DNA from 3 places in the Cellvibrio sp. ATLC23 genome. Region 2 is predicted to be linked to each of the others. Evidence: predicted binding sites of a transcription regulator. Region 2 holds the regulator's gene; each other region holds the start of a gene.
What was found. The regulator sigma-54, encoded in region 2, starts transcription at its own class of promoters, with help from an activator protein. The targets are predictions, from matches to a motif close to TGGCACANNNNTTGCNNT.

Region 1 (6,153 bases), on a different contig from region 2:
AACAGTGTGGAGCACGCGAGTAAAACCTTAACTGTGGCCGAAGAGGCCGGTGGGGCGTTGGAGCAGATTTACCAAAAGGCCGGGCAGATTGGCGAGCGCAACCTGTTAATCGCCAGTGCCTCTGAGGAGCAGGCTGCCGTAGCGCGGGAAGTGGATCGCAATATCGTGAATATTAGCGATCTCTCCACCCAGTCGGCTGCTGGAGCCAATCAAACCAGCGCGGCGACATATGAATTGGCACGTCTGGCTACTGACCTTAATACCTTGGTGTCGCGTTTTGTTATCTAATTATTAGGCCGCATCAAAAGCCCCGCCGCTCACCAGCCGGGGCTTTTTGATTTTTGTCGATTCAATCCAGCGCTGGTTATTTCGCGCGGGAAATAAGTTCTTTCATCATCTTTAGCTTGGGCGTCACCACCGGTATGGTCAACATAGTGCTGGCGATAGCCATTACCAGTAGTGCGGTAAATGTTTCACTGGTGATGATCTGTTTATCGAGCAGCACATTGGCGAAGATGATCATAATCAACGCCTTGGTTTGCAGTAGCCAGCCGATGATTGAGGCTTCGCCCTTTTGCCAATTGAGAATCTTACCGGCGGCGTGAATGCCCACCAATTTCCCTGCGACTGAGGCAATCAACAGGATAGCGGCAGCGATAAATACGGTTGTGCCACCCACCTCCCAATTGGTGCGCAGGCCGGTGCTGAGGAAGAATACCGGCATAATGATCATCAGTACAAAATGGCGCAGCTTGTCCATATCTTCCTGATTAAACCATTCGGCATCCATCACTGCGCCTGCTAAAAATGCACCCACCATATAGTGCAACCCGGCCCAATCTGCAGCCAAGCCACAGATAGCGAGCCAGATAAAACCGGAATACCAGCGGTCTTTCTCTTCAATCGCCACCATCAGTTTGCGAAACAAATAAGCGGCGAGGGCAAAGCCGATTAGGAACATGCCTTGGCGACCGACGCGCTCCCAATCCAGCAGGATCAGGGCGAGCACGCCCCAAATGGCGATGTCATCAAGGCTGGCGTAACGCAAAATCCGCTGGCCGATGGGCTGGCGCAGGATTTCCATCTTTTCCATAAACAGAATCAGAATGGGTAGTGCGGTTACCGCGCAAGCCATGCCGACACCGAGAATAAACTGCCAGGTCAGACCATTTGGACCAACCCAGCCATCGCTAAAACTCATCATTAGGATTGCTGCGCCGCAGCCAAATAGCAGCGGTGTGCCCAGTGCGAGACCGGCGGTGATGCCACTTTCGCGCTTGTATTGCCAAGCTTTTTTCAGATCTAGCTCAATACCGGCGATCCAGACAAAAATCATTACCGCCCACCAGGCAATGCCATTGAGCGATTTGATAACGTCTGGATTAAAGACAAAGCTGTAATACTCGGGGAACGCCTTACCCAGTACCCCGGGACCAAGCACTATGCCCATAATGATCTGCACTACAACTAGCGGCGCCCAGTAGTCGGTTCTGCCGAGGCGCCAAATCAGGAAGGGGACAGTAAAAATAATCACCATCGCGATCAGGAATATTTCGGTTGTGGTCATATGCATCTTGCTAAGCCCTTACTTCTTATTAGGATTTGTAAATTTGCCTTATCGTCCGTTTGACGAATGGCGCACGCTACAGGGATTTTTTGCGCCATTCGATAGTCAGCTTATAGATAATTACTATGGGTTGCTTAGTTAAAAGCTAATCAACTGTAAAACTATTTTCTTGATTGGATTTTGTCGTTTGCTTGCCATAAAAGTGATGCAATTTGGCGCATGCTGCTGGCACACTAGCATGGGTGTTGCTGTGGGGTAAAACGGGCTGCCAAGATTTAACCTTTGCTGCTTTATTCTGGTGCAATAAGGAGTTTTTGCGCTCTATTTTGGTGCTTTGGTGTATTCTGTAGCGTTGCCTTATCGCCGGGAAGCCTTATTTTTAAACGCTTATTGCTATTTTCCTTAAATGGCATATATTTTGCCCCTTTTCTGACACCCTAGTCTTGCCCCGCTCACCGAAATGAGTCGCGAGCCCGGATGAAGTGGGAAAATTTTCAGGTAAGCCACCCTCTTTAGGGTTGTTTATTGGCCGTAATAACAACTTTCACAATCCGTAGCCTTCGGGCTATTACAACTTGGAGGCATTCAATGTCTAAGACTTTAGACCTGATCAAAGAACACGAAGCTCGCTGGATCGACCTGCGCTTCACCGACTTTAAAGGCAAAGAGCAGCACGTTACTTTCCCTTCACACGTTGTAAACGACAGTTTCTTCGTTGATGGCAAAATGTTTGACGGTTCTTCTATTGCTGGTTGGAAAGGTATTAACGACTCAGACATGATCCTGATGCCGGACGATTCAACTGCGGTATTGGATCCATTCTACGATGAAGCGACTATCAACATTCGCTGTAACATCGTTGAGCCAGCCACCATGCAAGGCTACGATCGCGACCCACGCTCTATCGGTCTGCGCGCTGAAGAGTATCTGAAGTCTACTGGTTTGGGTGATGTTGCCCTGTTTGGTCCAGAGCCAGAATTCTTTATCTTCGACAGCGTTCACTTCCACAGCTCAATGGGCGGCGCTTTCTACAAAATCAAATCTGAAGAAGCAGCTTGGTCGTCAGGTGATGATATTGAAGGTAAGCACGGCCACGCTCCACGCGTAAAAGGCGGTTACTTCCCAGTTGCTCCGGTTGACTCACTGCACGACATCCGCGGCGCTATGTGTAATGCGATGGAAGCAATGGGCCTGGAAATTGAGATTCACCACCACGAAGTTGCTAACGCTGGCCAATGTGAAATCGGTGTAGGCGCTAACACTCTGGTTAAGAAAGCGGACGAAGTACAGATCCTCAAGTACTGCGTACACAACGTTGCGCACCAATACGGTAAAACCGCAACCTTTATGCCGAAGCCTTTGATCGGTGATAACGGTTCAGGTATGCACGTTCACCAGTCTTTCTCCAAGAACGGCAAAAACCAATTCGCAGGCGATTCCTATGCTGGTTTGAGCGAAACTGCTCTGTACTACGTGGGCGGTATCATCAAGCACGCTAAAGCATTGAACGCTTTCTGTAACGCGTCTACCAACTCGTACAAGCGTTTGGTTCCAGGTTTTGAAGCGCCTGTAATGTTGGCTTACTCTGCTCGTAACCGTTCTGCTTCTATCCGTATTCCTTACACCGTTGGTGAAAAAGCCAAGCGTATCGAAACTCGTTTCCCTGATCCAACTGCTAACCCATACCTGTGCTTCGCGTCATTGCTGATGGCGGGTATTGACGGTGTTCTGAACAAGATTCATCCGGGCGAAGCAGCGACTAAAGATCTGTACGATCTGGAGCCGGAAGAAGAAGCAGCAATCCCACAAGTGTGTTCATCTTTGGAAGAAGCTTTGGCTTCGCTTGAAGCTGACCATGAGTTCTTGTTGGCGGGTGGTGTATTCTCTAAAGACTTCATCGATGCTTACATCGACCTGAAGAAACAAGAAATCCAACGCATCAACATGACTCCGCACCCAGTAGAATTTGAACTCTATTACAGTGTGTAAGTCTTGCTGCCAGGCTAATCGGGCTTAAGCTCGGTTAATCTGTGAAAAAGCCCGCACCGGAAACGGTGCGGGCTTTTTCTTTATAAGGCGCGGGAGTACTCTAGGGAAAACGATTGGCTAGCAGGGGTAAATGATGCGTAGTTTATTGATGGTGATGTTCTTTCTGGCGCAGTTGAGCGCAGCGGATGTGTATAAGACGGTCGATAAGGATGGCAAGATCAAATACACCGATAAGCCGAGCACAGAAAATGCCGAAAAACTGAAGTTGCGAGAGATTAATACAGTGCCAGGGGCGCAGCCCTTGCCGCAGTCAACACCGGTAGCTTCTTATGAGTCACGCACTGCCGAGCTGCAGTACCAAATTGGCATTATCAGCCCCCGCTCGGACGTCACTATTCCAGTGGGGCAGCGGGACTTGGCGATAGCTATCAATCTCAATCCAGGGCTCCAACAGGGACATTTACTGGTGTATTTTATGAATGGTGAGCTGCTGGAGGAGACGACTATGAATAATATTATCGTCAAGGATGTTCCGCGTGGCACTCATACATTGGTGGTAGAGGCGATTGATGCGAATGGTCAATCATTGGGCACGTCACCTCCGGTTATCGTGAACGTTATTCGCCCAAACATTCACACTAATGCCCTTTCAAAGCCCACGCCAAAATGATTGCACCTTTTTGGTGCTATCATTCTCTTTAAAATCCCCATTATGGACAAATTCAGCGGCTAAACTTGCTGAATAACGCCTTTTTCTTACTTGGTTTGGTTTTTGCAGTAGCCTCCATGCCCATTGTCGAGGCGTTCAGGAGAGCAGTAGCTGGTGAGTCCGCGCGATATCTACAAACCTATATTGGATAGCTTAAGTACCGCCATTATTTTGGTGGATACCGATCTGCTGCTGTGCCATATGAATCCTGCTGCTGAAGCTCTACTGGCGATGAGCTGCGAGAGCAATACTGGTGAGCCAATCACCTACTTTTTTTATGAGTCAGATGAAACCGATCGCCAGCTAAAGTTGGCGGCAGCACAGGCCAATCATTACACCAAGCGCCATGCGGAGTGGCGTTTGCTCAGCGGCGGTTCTATCACCGTCGATTACACCGTAACTCCCTTTGGTGATCACGATGGCTTGATCATAGAAATCCAGCCGATTGATCGCCTACTGCGTATCAGCCGTGAAGAGATGTTGACCAGCTCGCACGAGACCACGCGCAATCTGGTGCGCGGTATGGCGCACGAGATCAAAAACCCGCTTGGTGGTATTCGCGGTGCCGCGCAATTGTTGGCGCGCGAGTTGCCCGATACCAGCCTGACCGAATACACCAATATCATCATTGATGAGGCGGATCGCCTGCGCAATCTGGTTGATCGTATGCTCGGGCCTAATCAGCTGCCGAAGTGGCAATCGCTCAATATCCACGAGGCAATCGAACGCGTCGCCAATATCATCAAAGCGGAAAGTAGCGACGCAATCAAAATTGTGCGCGATTACGACCCGAGTATCCCCGCCATGCAGGGTGATAAGGAGATGCTAATTCAAGCGTTGCTCAACATAGTTCGCAATGCTATGCAGGCGTTGGTAGAGGCCAATGTGCTCAACGGTGTGATCCAGCTGCGCTCCCGTATCCAGCGCCAGTACACCATTGGCCGCAAGCATCATCCATTGATCTGTCGCATCGACATTATTGATAACGGCCCCGGCATTCCCACTGAGATGGTTGAAAACATTTTTTACCCGATGATCTCCGGTCGCGCCGAAGGTACGGGGCTTGGCTTGACCATTTCGCAACATCTTATCCATCAACATCATGGCCTTATCGAGTGCCAAAGTGAGCCGGGCAAAACCCGTTTCTCACTCTACTTACCAATGGAAGCGCAACATGCAGAAGTCTAACAAAGTCTGGATTATTGATGATGATCGCTCGATCCGCTGGGTGCTGGAAAAGGCCCTGCAGGGGGCGAACATTGAAACCCGTGTGTTTGATTCGGGTGATAGCGCCATGAGTCAGCTCAATCGCGATATTCCCGATGCGATTATCAGTGATATCCGCATGCCGGGTACCGACGGCCTGACCCTGCTGGGCAATCTGCACAATACCCATCCGCAGATTCCGATTATCATCATGACCGCCCATTCGGATCTGGACAGCGCCGTAGCTGCCTATCAAGGCGGTGCATTTGAGTATCTGCCCAAACCTTTTGATGTGGATGATGCGGTCGCCGTTACCCAGCGTGCCCTCGCTCACGCGCAGGAGCAAAAAACCGAACACGGCACCGAGACGGCGCTGGAAACCAATACTGAAATCATCGGTGAGGCGCCGGCGATGCAGGAAGTGTTTCGCGCGATCGGTCGTCTATCGCAATCCAATATTACCGTGCTGATCAATGGGCAGTCGGGAACCGGTAAAGAGCTGGTGGCGCGTGCCCTGCACCGTCACAGTCCGCGCCGCAACGAACCCTTTATCGCGCTGAACATGGCTGCCATTCCCAAAGATTTGATGGAGTCAGAGTTATTTGGCCACGAAAAAGGTGCCTTCACCGGCGCTGCCGCCCAGCGTCAGGGGCGTTTTGAGCAGGCTAACGGCGGCTCCCTG
Region 2 (6,153 bases):
GCATCTCTCAACAAGTGATGCCGACATCGCATACTAGCAATGGCGGCATAGGTTCAAATTAACGATGGCTGGCTGCCATGCACTCAGCGATGACTGCGCATTTTCTCTTTGTGTTTAATCAATTGACGATCAAGCTTGTCGGATAGTGCATCAATAGCGGTATACAGGTCTTCATGGGTGGCATCGGCAAATAAATCTTTACCGCTTACATGAATAGTGGCTTCTGCTTTTTGAATCAGTTTATCTACCGAGAGGATGACATTAACACTGGTGATGCGGTCGTTGTGCAGGCTCAGTCGCTCCAATTTACTGGAGACATACTCTCTCATTGAATCAGTTACTTCTACGTGGTGACCGCTGATATTTAATTGCATAAGTACTTCCTCTCGCTGGAAACAAAACGGCTGTTACTAGAGCAGCCTCACAATACAACCTACATTAGACTCACACTGTTAATCTAGTTATTTTGAGCATTAATTGCTAAATCGTTTTGCGCTCATTCGATGGCGGAATGTTGAGCGACTCACGATATTTGGCAATCGTACGTCGCGCCACTTGAATGCCTTGCTCGCCGAGCAGGTCGGTAATTTTACTGTCGCTCAATGGTTTTTTCGGGTTTTCAGCACTGACCAATTTTTTGATGATGGCGCGAATTGCAGTCGATGAACACTCTCCGCCGCTGTCGGTGCTGACGTGACTGGAGAAAAAATATTTCAATTCAAAAATACCCTGCGGTGTGTGCATGTATTTTTGCGTAGTGACTCGCGAAATAGTCGATTCGTGCATCTCCACAATTTCGGCTATATCGTGCAGCACCAATGGCTTCATTGCCTCGGGGCCGTAATCTAAAAAGCCGCGCTGTTTTTCTACGATACAGCTCGCCACTTTCAGCAGGGTTTCATTGCGGCTTTGCAAACTTTTTAAGAACCAGCGCGCTTCTTGCAGATTATCTTTTAAAAATGTGTTGTCGGTGCTGGAGTCGGCGCGTTTCACCATGGAGGCGTAATCGGAATTGATGCGCAAGCGCGGCGCTATGTCCGGGTTGAGTTCAACTATCCAGCGACCATCGCGTTTGTCGACAAATACATCGGGAACAACGTATTCGGTATCGCCATTGGCAATCATATCGCCCGGCCGCGGATTTAAACTTTGAATTAAGGCTACCGCTTGGCTTAACTCTGCTTCTTTTAATTTGGTACGGCGCATTAGCTGGCGATAATCGCGGCTGCCGAGCACTGGCAAGTATTGTTTGGTAATTAACTTTGCCGCTTCCAAAAACGGTGTTTTGGGGTCAAATTGTTGCAACTGTACCAGCAGGCATTCAGATAGATTTTGGCTGCACACGCCGCAGGGATCAAACTGCTGTAAACGGTGTTGAACGGCTTGGACTTCATCCAGTTCCAGCTCTTCAAAATCGCCGCGCATACCTTCAAAAATTTCTTCGATACTGATGGACAGCATGCCGCTGGGCTCCACTGCATCGATAATTGCCATGGCCAGTACACGGTCGCGGTCCGACATAGGCGTCAGATTCAATTGCCACATCAGGTGGTCGTAGAGCGAATCTGTCACTGCGCGGCGGCTCTCGAAATCACCGTCTTCGTTGTCGTAATTGCTGGAGCTGCCGCTAGAGGAGGATTGGTACACATCATCCCAACTGGTATCTACTGGCAAATCGCTGGGAATGGAGTCGCTCCAATCGCCGCTGTCTGCGCTAAAGCTTTCGCCTTCGCCATAGACATCGCTATCGCCATCGCTGGTGTTACTGGTCTCGCTGTAATTATCGCCAGTAGAGGAAAAGTTTTCGCTTGCGGTAAAGTCGCTGCCGTGATCAGCGCCCGCTTCCGCGGCGATTTCCAATTGGCGGGTGTAATCTGCTTTGTCCTGCTCGCTACCTTCATACTCATTGGTTGAGTTTGACGAATCGAAGGCTTCTTCCATTTCCAGCATTGGGTTGGATTCGAGCGCTTCCTGGATTTCTTGTTGCAGATCTAAGGTCGATAGTTGCAAAAGGCGAATAGCCTGTTGCAATTGTGGGGTCATGGTCAGCTGTTGACCGAGTTTGAGCTGGAGAGATTGCTTCATTATGTGAACGACAAACCCTTATAACGCGGATGGAAAACATCGGATAAGGGGAGTTTAGTCAGGGTTTGGCGCGCAAGCAATACAGTTAAGCAAGCTTTATGCCTAATGGATAAAGATTGTTACTTGTCAAGTTTTTTGTGTGTTGCTTATGGTGGTGCCATTAAGGCAGTTGGTAACACTCTTAGCGCAGGGATTTGACTCGCTTACAAGCGGAAATGCTCACCCAGATAGACCTCGCGCACTTTAGTATTGCTGAGCACAGTGTCTGCATCACCTTCGGCAATAATGTGGCCTTCGCTGACAATATAAGCGGTCTCGCAGATATCCAGCGTCTCGCGCACGTTGTGGTCGGTAATTAACACGCCGATGCCGCGATCTTTAAGGTGGCGCACAATTTCTTTGATGTCGTTGACAGAGATGGGGTCAACACCGGCAAAGGGTTCATCGAGCAGAATGAATTTAGGGTCGGTGGCCAGCGCGCGGGCGATTTCTACCCGGCGGCGTTCACCGCCCGAAAGTGCCATGCCCAAGCTGTCACGGATGTGGGTGATATGGAACTCGCTCAGCAGCGACTCGAGCTTTGCCTGACGTTGAAAGCTATCTAAATCCTTGCGTGTCTCCAGAATCGCCATGATGTTATCGGCAACGCTCAGCTTGCGGAAAATCGATGCCTCTTGCGGCAAATAGCCAATACCTGCGCGCGCGCGCCCGTGAATTGGGAGCTGGGTAAGGTCGCGGTCGTCAATCAACACTGTGCCGTTATCGGCAGCTACCAGCCCGGCAATCATATAAAAACAGGTGGTTTTACCCGCGCCATTGGGGCCGAGTAAACCAACAATGCGGCCGCTTTCAACGGTGATGGATACGTCGATAACGACTTTGCGTTTTTTGTAGCTTTTAGCCAGATGGCGTGCGTGCAGAGTAGGCATAGGTATTATTGCGCAGCGTTGGATGATGAGGTGGGAGCACTTGGGTCGGTGTTGTTCGTCTTCGGCGGAATCACAATTTCGATTCGCTGGCCGGTGCCGGATGCGCTGGTATTGCCAGCTGCTTTCATCACTTCTTTCACTAAATCGTAATCAATATGGGGGCCGCTCATCACTGCACCGTTTTGCTCAACTGATGCATCTTCGATTAATAGCAGATGCTCGTTACTGGGGGTGTAAGTAATTTGTTTGGCTGCGGCGGTGACGACACCTTGATCTTTTTCGGGCTGCTGCTGGAAGCGCGCCGGGTTGCCGGAGGCGATCATTTTTTCCACGCTGCTGTCAGGGTTGGTGTGAATCACAATCGACTCCGCAGTAATCACTAGCGAGCCCTGCTGAATTTTTACCGAGCCCGTATAGGTCGCCACCCCATTTTTTTGATCGACAGTAAGGTTGTCCGCTGAGCCGCGAATGGTTTCATGTTTGTCGCTGGGTAGAGCCAGGCTGGTGGTGCTATAGCTGGCGATAAATGCAGCGATTGCCACTGCAATTGGGGATAAAACAAAACGAAATTTAGCGGGGATCATAAACAGCCTTAACCTGGGACTTTAACTGAAGCCGACTCTGCGCCAGGTCGGCATCCATACCAATCGCATCTATCTGACCTTTAGCGCTGCGCATCTTAACAGCTTTGTCGGTTTCCGCGAATTGTTCGCTGGCGCGCACACGCAGCTCGCTAGTGGTGATTTGAATCAATCCCTGCGTCGGCGTCTGCTGTTGAATTAATACATTATCCAGCAGGCGAATAAGCTGACCGTTGGCTTCGCTGCGACCAGTTTCAGCGGTGACTAACCAGGGCGCTGCGGATTCAGCATCGTAAAAAGCCATATCCGGAAGCTGGATCAGCGTGTAATCGCGATCTGACGGGCCATCGGGATTTAATTGGTAGTGGGTGATTTGTGGGGTCGATAACTGATAATGCAGGCGGCCTTGTGAATCAAATTCGCGGGTTTTTACCTCTTGCATATAAAATTGTGGAAAACCACTGGGGTCATATTCGTGGTTTGCCAACTCAGCTTTTTGGCGCAATGAGAAAGCAAAAAAACAGATCACCAGTGCAAAGGCGATTAGCCAAGGCGCCGGAATATATTCGTGGATTTTGTAGATCCGTTGCAAAAAAGCCATCACCTAAACTTCACTGTTAGGGGCTAAAAAGGGTGCTAAAGCCGCATCAAATGTACCCTGTGCCTGCATGATTAAATCGCACGCGGCGCGCACTGCGCCTTCGCCACCGCGCTCGGTGCTTTGCCAATGAGCGCGGCTAACAACACTTGGATGAGCATTGGCAACAGTCAAGGCGAGGCCGACGCGGGTCATCACGGTTAAGTCGGGCCAGTCATCGCCCATAAAGGCGATGTTATTCAAATCAAACGGATGTTCCTGCAGTATCTCTTGCAGTGCTTCCCACTTATCTTCGCGCCCTTGCACCAGAATGTTGATGCCCAAATCGCTCGCGCGGCGGGCGACCAGATTGCTGGTGCGACCGGTGATAATGCCTACTTTTACCCCGCTTTTTTGCAGGATTTTCAGCCCCTGACCATCCAGCGTGCTGAAGGATTTAAGTTCTTCACCGTTGTTGCCAAAAAAGAGTCGGCCATCGGTCAGTACACCGTCTACATCTAACAACAGCAATTTAATGCGCGCGGCGCGCTTGCGCAATTCAGGGCTCAATTCATGGTTCATGCAGTGCTTCCGTGGTTAGATAATGCCTGCGCGCAGCAGGTCATTGATTTTTACGACACCAACAAGATTTTTTTGTTCGTTAGTGACCAGTAATACGTTAATTTTTGCCTGCTCCATTAGCGCCAGTGCCTCGGCTGCCAAGGTGTTTTCGCGCAGCATTTTGGGTGTGGTGTTCATTAGTTCACCCACGGTGGCAATGCGGATATCGACACCTTTGTCGATACTGCGGCGCAAGTCGCCATCGGTGAAAATCCCGAGCAATTCATCGCCTTCCATTACCGTTGTCATGCCAAAACCTTTGTCTGACATCACCATCAGTGCATCGAGCATGGGGGTGCTAGCGCTGACGCGTGGAATGTCATCGCCGCTGTGCATCACATCGGCGATACGCAACAGGAGTTTGCGCCCGAGTGCGCCGCCGGGGTGAGAAAAGGCGAAATCTTCGGCGGTAAAACCGCGCGCTTCCAGCAGTGCAATGGCAAGTGCATCGCCCATGACCAGGGTGGCGGTCGTGCTGGAGGTGGGCGCGAGATCCAATGGGCAGGCCTCGAAGGCGACACTGATATCCAAATTCACTTCCGCGACTTCGGCGAGTGTGGAGTGGCTGTTTGCCGTCATGCTGATGATCTTGATGCCGGCGCGTTTGAACAGTGGCAGCAGGGTAACTATTTCGCTTGAGGTGCCCGAGTAGGAGATGGCGAGCACTATATCGTTTTGGGTGATCATGCCCAAGTCGCCATGGCTAGCTTCGCCCGGGTGAACAAAAAATGCCGGAGTGCCGGTGCTGGCGAGAGTAGCGGCGATTTTTTTGCCTATATGGCCGGATTTGCCCATGCCTGTGACAATCACGCGGCCGCTGCAATTGAGGATAAGTTCGCAGGCGGTGGTGAATTGGCCGTCTATACGTTCAGCTAACGCAGTCACCGCTTCCGCTTCGAGGCGGATGGTGCGCAGCGCAGAGCCAACATAATCGAAAGCGGTCATAGTATTGCGTTCCAAAGTGGTGGAGCCGGGATTTTAACGCCATCAGTCATAGCGCTGGTCATCTCCGGTTAATCATGGTCGGGCATTATAGCTTTCAGGGTTTGCATGGCGAGGGAAGTTTGCGTCTTTTTTCTAGCAAGTTTCTTATACCGGCAAAACGGGGGTGTTATAGTGCGCGCCGCAAGCCTGATCGCAGCGCCTCCGGTTTAATAAACCGCCACATCCAATAAGTAACGCATAAAGAATGGCACCATAAGGAAGTCGCGCTGTCTGAGTTTTGGTTTTGCTGGCTGTCTTCAACCAGCAAGTCCGGGCATAAGGCCATCTCTGACTTAATGACCACACATCAATTAATGGAAGGTTTTACGATGAAATATTTACTCACCAAAGTCTCTGGTGTTGTTTTTGGTTTAGC
Region 3 (6,153 bases), on a different contig from region 2:
GCCACTATGTCTGGATTTTTTACCAGAGCGAGTGTCAATGTATCGCTGTTATTTTTTTTCATTTTCTGTGTGGCGATTTGCGCCGGGCGATAATCGGCCACCGCAGCGGCGGCGATAAATAAATCGCACCCCTGTGCTGCATGCAAGCTGGCGGAAAGCATCTCTTCCGCGCTTACTACATCAATGCGCTTTACCCGTGCCGGTGCTGGCAATTGGGTGGGGCCACTGATCAAAATTGTTTCGGCGCCCGCTTCCGCTGCGGCTTGCGCTAGGGCGTAGCCCATTTTGCCTGAGCTGTAGTTGCTCAAATAGCGCACCGGATCGAGCGCTTCGCGCGTAGGGCCAGCGGTAATCACCACTTTTTTCCCGGCCAAACTACCACTGGCAAACAAACTGGCAGCGGCATCGACCAGTTGCAGGGGCTCAAGCATGCGCCCTGCGCCTATATCGCCACAAGCCTGCATACCATCTGCTGGACCGAATACTGCAATCCGGCGCTTAATCAGGGTATCAAGGTTGGCTTGGGTTGCTTGGTTGTGCCACATACTCTGGTTCATTGCTGGTGCGATGGCGATGGGCGCAGCGGTGGCGAGGCAGATACTGGTGAGCAAGTCATTGCCCATACCCTGACTCAAACGTGCGATAAAATCGGCCGTGGCGGGGGCGATCAATACCAAGTCCGCCCAGCGCGCCAATTGGATATGACCCATGCCCGCCTCGGCTTCGGGGTCGAGCAGTTGAGTATGCACCGGATTGCCAGACAGCGCTTGCATCGTCAGTGGGGTAATAAACTCCTGCGCGGCAGGTGTCATAACCACTTGCACACTGGCGCCCGCATCTTGCAGACGACGCACCAGATCGGCACTTTTATAGGCGGCAATTCCGCCGGTCACGCCGAGCAAAATCTGTTTGTTGGCAAGCGATGTCATAAATAGGGTTGGGTTCCGGCAGCAAAAAGATGACTAGTGATCAACCTTAGCCCTGCTGGGCGTAATTAGCCACTAACAGCGCCAGCCACGCAGGGCTTGACGAAAGAGGGTTAAGATACCATTCTTGCCGGCGTTTTCGTAACTGTCCCGCACAGTTACGGTACTGAAAGTAATGATCAGATCTCACTACAAGGACACGCGCGTTTAATCGCGCATCAAAGGAGAATGCCATGTCGATTGCCCATTGGCCCGAGGCCGAACGCCCCCGCGAAAAACTCTTATCCCTTGGCCCGCGCGCCTTATCCGATGCTGAATTGCTCGCCATTTTCCTGCGGGTTGGCTGCGTGGGCAAATCTGCAGTGGATCTTGCGCGCGAGTTATTGCAGCAATACGGTGGCTTGCGCCCGTTGCTGGAAGCATCGCAGGCTGAGTTCTGCAAGGGGCTCGGTTTGGGCAATGCCAAATATGCGCAGCTGCAAGCTGTATTGGAAATGGGGCGCCGTCACCTGTCGGCAGCGATGAAAGCGGGTGATCTGCTTACCAGCCCGGACTTGGTGCGCCGTTATCTTAGCGCCCAGTTGCGTCATCAACCACGCGAAGTATTTGCGGTGTTATTTCTCGACAACCAAAATCGCCTGATCACTTATGAAGAGTTATTCTTCGGTACGATTGACGGTGCTTCGGTCTATCCGCGCGAAGTGGTGCGGCGCGCGCTGGCGCACAATTGTGCGGCAGTAATCCTCAGTCACAATCATCCCAGCGGAATTGCCGAACCCAGTCAGGCCGACTGCCGTATCACCCAGCGCTTGCAAGCGGCATTAGAGCTAATCGATGTGCGTGTTGTTGATCATATGGTGGTCGGCGATAGTGAGGTAATTTCGTTTGCCGAACGTGGATTGCTGTGAAATTGGCCGAATGCCAGTTTTTTTGGTCAAAAAAACAGCTTTTCATTGCTATTGGGGGACTGTTTTGGTATAAAACGCGGCTCTTTGCGGCAGGGTTGTGAAGACGTATTAAAAGAGCGTCATTTTCGCGCAAATTTCCCTCTGGGATTTGCTGCTCCGACCCTGAAATTACCCGCGTTTAGGAAAGAATAGGCTGCTTACAACAATGCTCTAGGCTGGTTGTTAGTCTGTTTTACGGTTCTAACACAGCGCTTCCAGCTTAGCGCGCTGATTTTTTAATGAGGCAATAAAATGTCCAAGGTATGTCAAGTTACCGGCAAACGTCCAATTACCGGCAACAATGTTTCTCACGCAAAAAACCACACCAAGCGTCGTTTTTTGCCAAACCTGCAATCTCACCGTTTTTGGGTTGAAGCTGAGAAGCGTTTTGTTTCTCTGCGTCTGACGCCAAAAGGTATGCGTATCATCGACAAGCGTGGTATCGACGCTGTGTTGGTTGATGTTCGTGCCGCTGGTCACAAAGTGTAATTAGGAGCTATTTATCATGCGTGAAAAAATTCGTCTGAACTCTTCTGCTGGTACTGGTCACTTCTACACCACTGACAAGAACAAGCGCACCATGCCAGAAAAGATGGAAATCAAAAAGTTTGATCCAGTTGTTCGTCAACACGTGATCTACAAAGAAGGCAAAATCAAGTAATTACTGGTTTGATTCTTGATTGTTGTATTCGATAAAAAACCCGGTCTTTGCGCCGGGTTTTTTATTGCCTGAGATTTGCTTTCGGTTAATAAAAAATAGATCTAAGGCGCCAAAACGCAGAATTCAGCGACCTGAACTACACTCAGTCTAATAACAGATAAAAATTGAGGTGCCGGCCTTAGCGCCGCACTCTGACGTTTGTATTTACCTCTAGTCGCGCCAATACAGGTTTCCCCTATGATAGAAATTCGCGGGCTTGAAGCATGGATGACCGCTCTTGCTGAACAAGAATTGCCAACCCTCAATGCAGTGGTGAGGGAGATCTGCGAGCTGAGTGAGAATGAAAAATGTCGTGCGGAAGATTTAACCAAAATTATTTTGCGCGACGCAGATCTCACCTCCAAAGTATTAAAGATCGCCAACTCGGTTCACTACAATCCGTCGTTTGCGTCGATTAAAACGGTCTCGCGCGCGATAGTTCATTTGGGTTTTGACAATCTACGCAACATCACACTTGCCACTACGCTGATTGAAAATTTTTTAAAGGGTAAACCCAAGGCCCTGCTTATTCAGAGCCTTGCGCGGTCGTTTCACGCAGCGGTGCAAGCCAAAGCTATGGTGCCGTTTTTAGACGGTGAAAAAAAGGAACAGATATTTATCGCTGCGCTGCTGCGCAATATCAGTGAGCTTGCCCTTATCTCTACCGGGCGCCCTGTGGTCGAAAATTTTATCGAAGCGCGCGACAAGGATCCTCAAGCTGAGCACAGTTTGGCGCAAGAGTATTTGGGCGTGGATACCAGTTTGTTATCGCGCCATTTAATTAAAGATTGGACGCTTGGTGATCTGCTCAGTGAAGCCTGTGAAAATCACGTGCACTCCAGTGCTGCGGCGCGTGCGGTTAATTTGGGTAATCACATTAGCACCTATATTCACCGTGGTATCAAAAGTGCGGAGATGGAAAAACTGTGTCAGCAGACGGCAAGGCTTTGCAAAATTTCGCTAGAAGATGCAAAAAAACAAATTCTGATGATGGCCGATGAGGCATCTGTCATCGCAAAAATTTATGGCGTCGATGTATTGATCAGTGCGCTGCCCGACCCTGCATTAATTGAAGAAAAAGTAGTACTAGCAGAAAGGCCGGAGTATTTTTTTCAGCAGCAACTTAACCTGATACACAAAGCAATGTTGGCGGGTGATGATATGCCAAAAATCACCCAGCTGTGCCTTGCTGCGTTACATGAAGCGGCTGATCTTGCACGAATTGCCATTTTGGTGGTCGACCTTAAAAGCAAAATGCTTGAGGTGCGTTATGTCGCGGGCAGCGGCACGCACTTGTGGCGGCAGAAAGTAAAAATTAACCTCGAGCAGTTGCGCAAGGGCGAAATGTTGCATGAGTTTCTGCGTAATCAACAACCGCTTTGGTATAAACCTAGTGTTGCATTAAGGGATACAGGTGCGCTGCATATGATGGGTGCCAGCGGTGCAATTTTCCTTGCGCCATTGTTATTAAATAAACGGTTGATGGCTATAGCTTATGCCGATGCTGAGGCAGGCGCTTTTACTGCGCGCCAATTTGAAGAGTTCCAATTGATTGTTAACCAATTGAATTTAATGATGCGCTTTAGTGCGAATAGTTAACGCAAATAGTTAGTGTGGATGCCTGGACAAGTAAAATAAAAAACCGCTGCATAATTGAATTTTGCAGCGGTTTTTTTGCGGGCGCGGAATAAATTAATCGCGGTGACTGATGCGCACCTGACGGCGCGCTAATGCCAAACCAACCAGTCCCATTAAAAACAACAGTGCGGTGGTTGGTTCAGTTACTGACACAAGTTTTTTGAAGGCGTGGTTGTCACTTTCAAAGGCGAAGCCGGTGCTGGCCAATGTCACGCGATCGTAAGCGCTGTTACCAAAATTAAAGTTAATGTAGCGGTTTGAGCTGTAGCTCAATTGGTTGCCATTGGCGAACTGACCGACAATATCGCGACCTGAATAGCTGGCGACCAACGCGTTATTTAAATAGAAGCTAATAAAGTTGTAGCTATCGATTGAACCCCAGAATAGTCCAAAATAATCCGCTGTGGTGCCAAGGGTAAATGTGGCACTTTTAGTGGTGGGCGATGGTTTAGGTACGCTGAGATACTGTGAATTAACACCCAATGGCTGGGCATATTTGCCACTTTGGCTGCCGACAACTAAGGCGAAATCGCCGGTACAGGTGGCATAACCACAGCCGCTATTAAAATCGATAGTTGTCGCGCCCGCGACTGAGGTGGTGACCTCACCCACGTTGGATAAGGTAATAATCGGCAGTGCGTGTGCAGCGCCAGTTGCTAATAGCAGCGGTAAAAATAACGCGTTAAACAATTTTTTCATTAAACACTCCAAGGTAACAGCGAGTCGCGCAGTAGCGGGACCATAAGCAATTCAAAAACACACACATTGACGCTTACCCGCTACCTCTGGGCTTTCGTCAGTCAAACTCGTATCAGCAACATGCAGGCCAAAACTGAGAATTGGTTCTCTTTTTGTTGTGATGCGTGTCACATTTAATATTCTAGTTGGAATTTTGTGGATTTCCATGCCAAACAAAGTAAATTTAGTGTCATTTTGTAGATAATTGCGCCAAAAGTGATGATTTAGGTCTATCAGCTCTTTAGCATGTAATCTTTAGTGATAAAAAAGTAGGAAAAATCATGCCCGAGTTACCCGAAGTCGAAACAACCCTGCGCGGTATTGCCCCTCACCTGATTGGGCAAAAAGTGACGGAGATTGTCATTCGTCAACCGCGGTTACGCTGGCCGATTACGGCAGGTCTGACGGAGTTGGTCACTGGGCGGCGTTTACTCGGTGCGACGCGACGCGGTAAGTATCTGTTGTTGGATTTTGGCAATGGCAATGCACTGATCCATTTGGGTATGTCGGGCAGTTTGCGTATCGCCAAGGCGGATGAGCCGCCGTCGTTTCACGACCATTTTGATCTGGTGTTTGGCCAGCGGGTGTTGCGCTATTGTGATCCGCGTCGATTTGGTAGTTTGCTGTGGGTGGAGGGTGCGCCGGAGTTGCATAAGCTGCTGGTGGATCTGGGGCCGGAGCCGCTGACCGAAAGCTTCACAGCAGATTATTTATATGAGCGAACCCGCAAGCGTACACAGGCGATCAAGCAGTTCATTATGGACAGTAAAATCGTGGTGGGGGTGGGCAATATCTACGCCAATGAATCGCTGTTTATGGCGGGCATCAAGCCCATCCGCAAAGCCGGATTGCTAACACGTAAAAACTGTGAAGATCTGGTGCGCGATATCAAGTTTGTACTGCAGCGCTCGATTGATCAGGGCGGGACGACATTGCGCGATTTTGTCGGCGGTGATGGCAAGCCAGGTTATTTTAAGCAGCAGCTACTGGTGTACGGGCGCGGTGGCGAACCCTGTACGCTGTGCAAAAAGCCGCTCAAAGAAGTGCGCATGAGTGATCGCACCACGGTGTATTGTGTGGCTTGCCAAAAGTAGTTGACCGGTGATTGCGCGGGGTTATTTGCCGAATTTGCGCTTCAAGGCTGCTTCTACGGGAGCCGCAACAAACTTGCTCACATCGCCACCGAGAAAGGCAATCTCGCGCA

Region 1: the regulator sigma-54 is predicted to act here: its motif matches at 1,975-1,992, upstream of glnA (type I glutamate--ammonia ligase).
Region 3: the regulator sigma-54 is predicted to act here: its motif matches at 5,023-5,040, upstream of AC2CG4_RS19420 (PEP-CTERM sorting domain-containing protein).

Annotation. Positions count from the first base shown of each region.
Region 1 is NZ_JBXUOS010000008.1:15,596-21,748, reverse strand. It holds gene AC2CG4_RS13435 (methyl-accepting chemotaxis protein) at 1-288, shown strand, start outside; gene AC2CG4_RS13430 (cation:proton antiporter) at 365-1,567, opposite strand; gene glnA (type I glutamate--ammonia ligase) at 2,156-3,556, shown strand; gene AC2CG4_RS13420 (DUF4124 domain-containing protein) at 3,687-4,226, shown strand; gene glnL (nitrogen regulation protein NR(II)) at 4,380-5,453, shown strand; gene glnG (nitrogen regulation protein NR(I)) at 5,440-6,153, shown strand, end outside.
Region 2 is NZ_JBXUOS010000006.1:202,364-208,516, reverse strand. It holds gene hpf (ribosome hibernation-promoting factor, HPF/YfiA family) at 84-374, opposite strand; gene AC2CG4_RS11860 (RNA polymerase factor sigma-54) at 481-2,085, opposite strand; gene lptB (LPS export ABC transporter ATP-binding protein) at 2,289-3,014, opposite strand; gene lptA (lipopolysaccharide transport periplasmic protein LptA) at 3,020-3,598, opposite strand; gene lptC (LPS export ABC transporter periplasmic protein LptC) at 3,585-4,187, opposite strand; gene AC2CG4_RS11840 (KdsC family phosphatase) at 4,200-4,754, opposite strand; gene AC2CG4_RS11835 (KpsF/GutQ family sugar-phosphate isomerase) at 4,770-5,738, opposite strand; gene AC2CG4_RS11830 (MlaC/ttg2D family ABC transporter substrate-binding protein) at 6,107-6,153, shown strand, end outside.
Region 3 is NZ_JBXUOS010000015.1:112,574-118,726, forward strand. It holds gene coaBC (bifunctional phosphopantothenoylcysteine decarboxylase/phosphopantothenate--cysteine ligase CoaBC) at 1-929, opposite strand, end outside; gene radC (RadC family protein) at 1,160-1,834, shown strand; gene rpmB (50S ribosomal protein L28) at 2,126-2,362, shown strand; gene rpmG (50S ribosomal protein L33) at 2,379-2,534, shown strand; gene AC2CG4_RS19415 (HDOD domain-containing protein) at 2,772-4,172, shown strand; gene AC2CG4_RS19420 (PEP-CTERM sorting domain-containing protein) at 4,266-4,910, opposite strand; gene mutM (bifunctional DNA-formamidopyrimidine glycosylase/DNA-(apurinic or apyrimidinic site) lyase) at 5,231-6,043, shown strand; gene coaD (pantetheine-phosphate adenylyltransferase) at 6,065-6,153, opposite strand, start outside.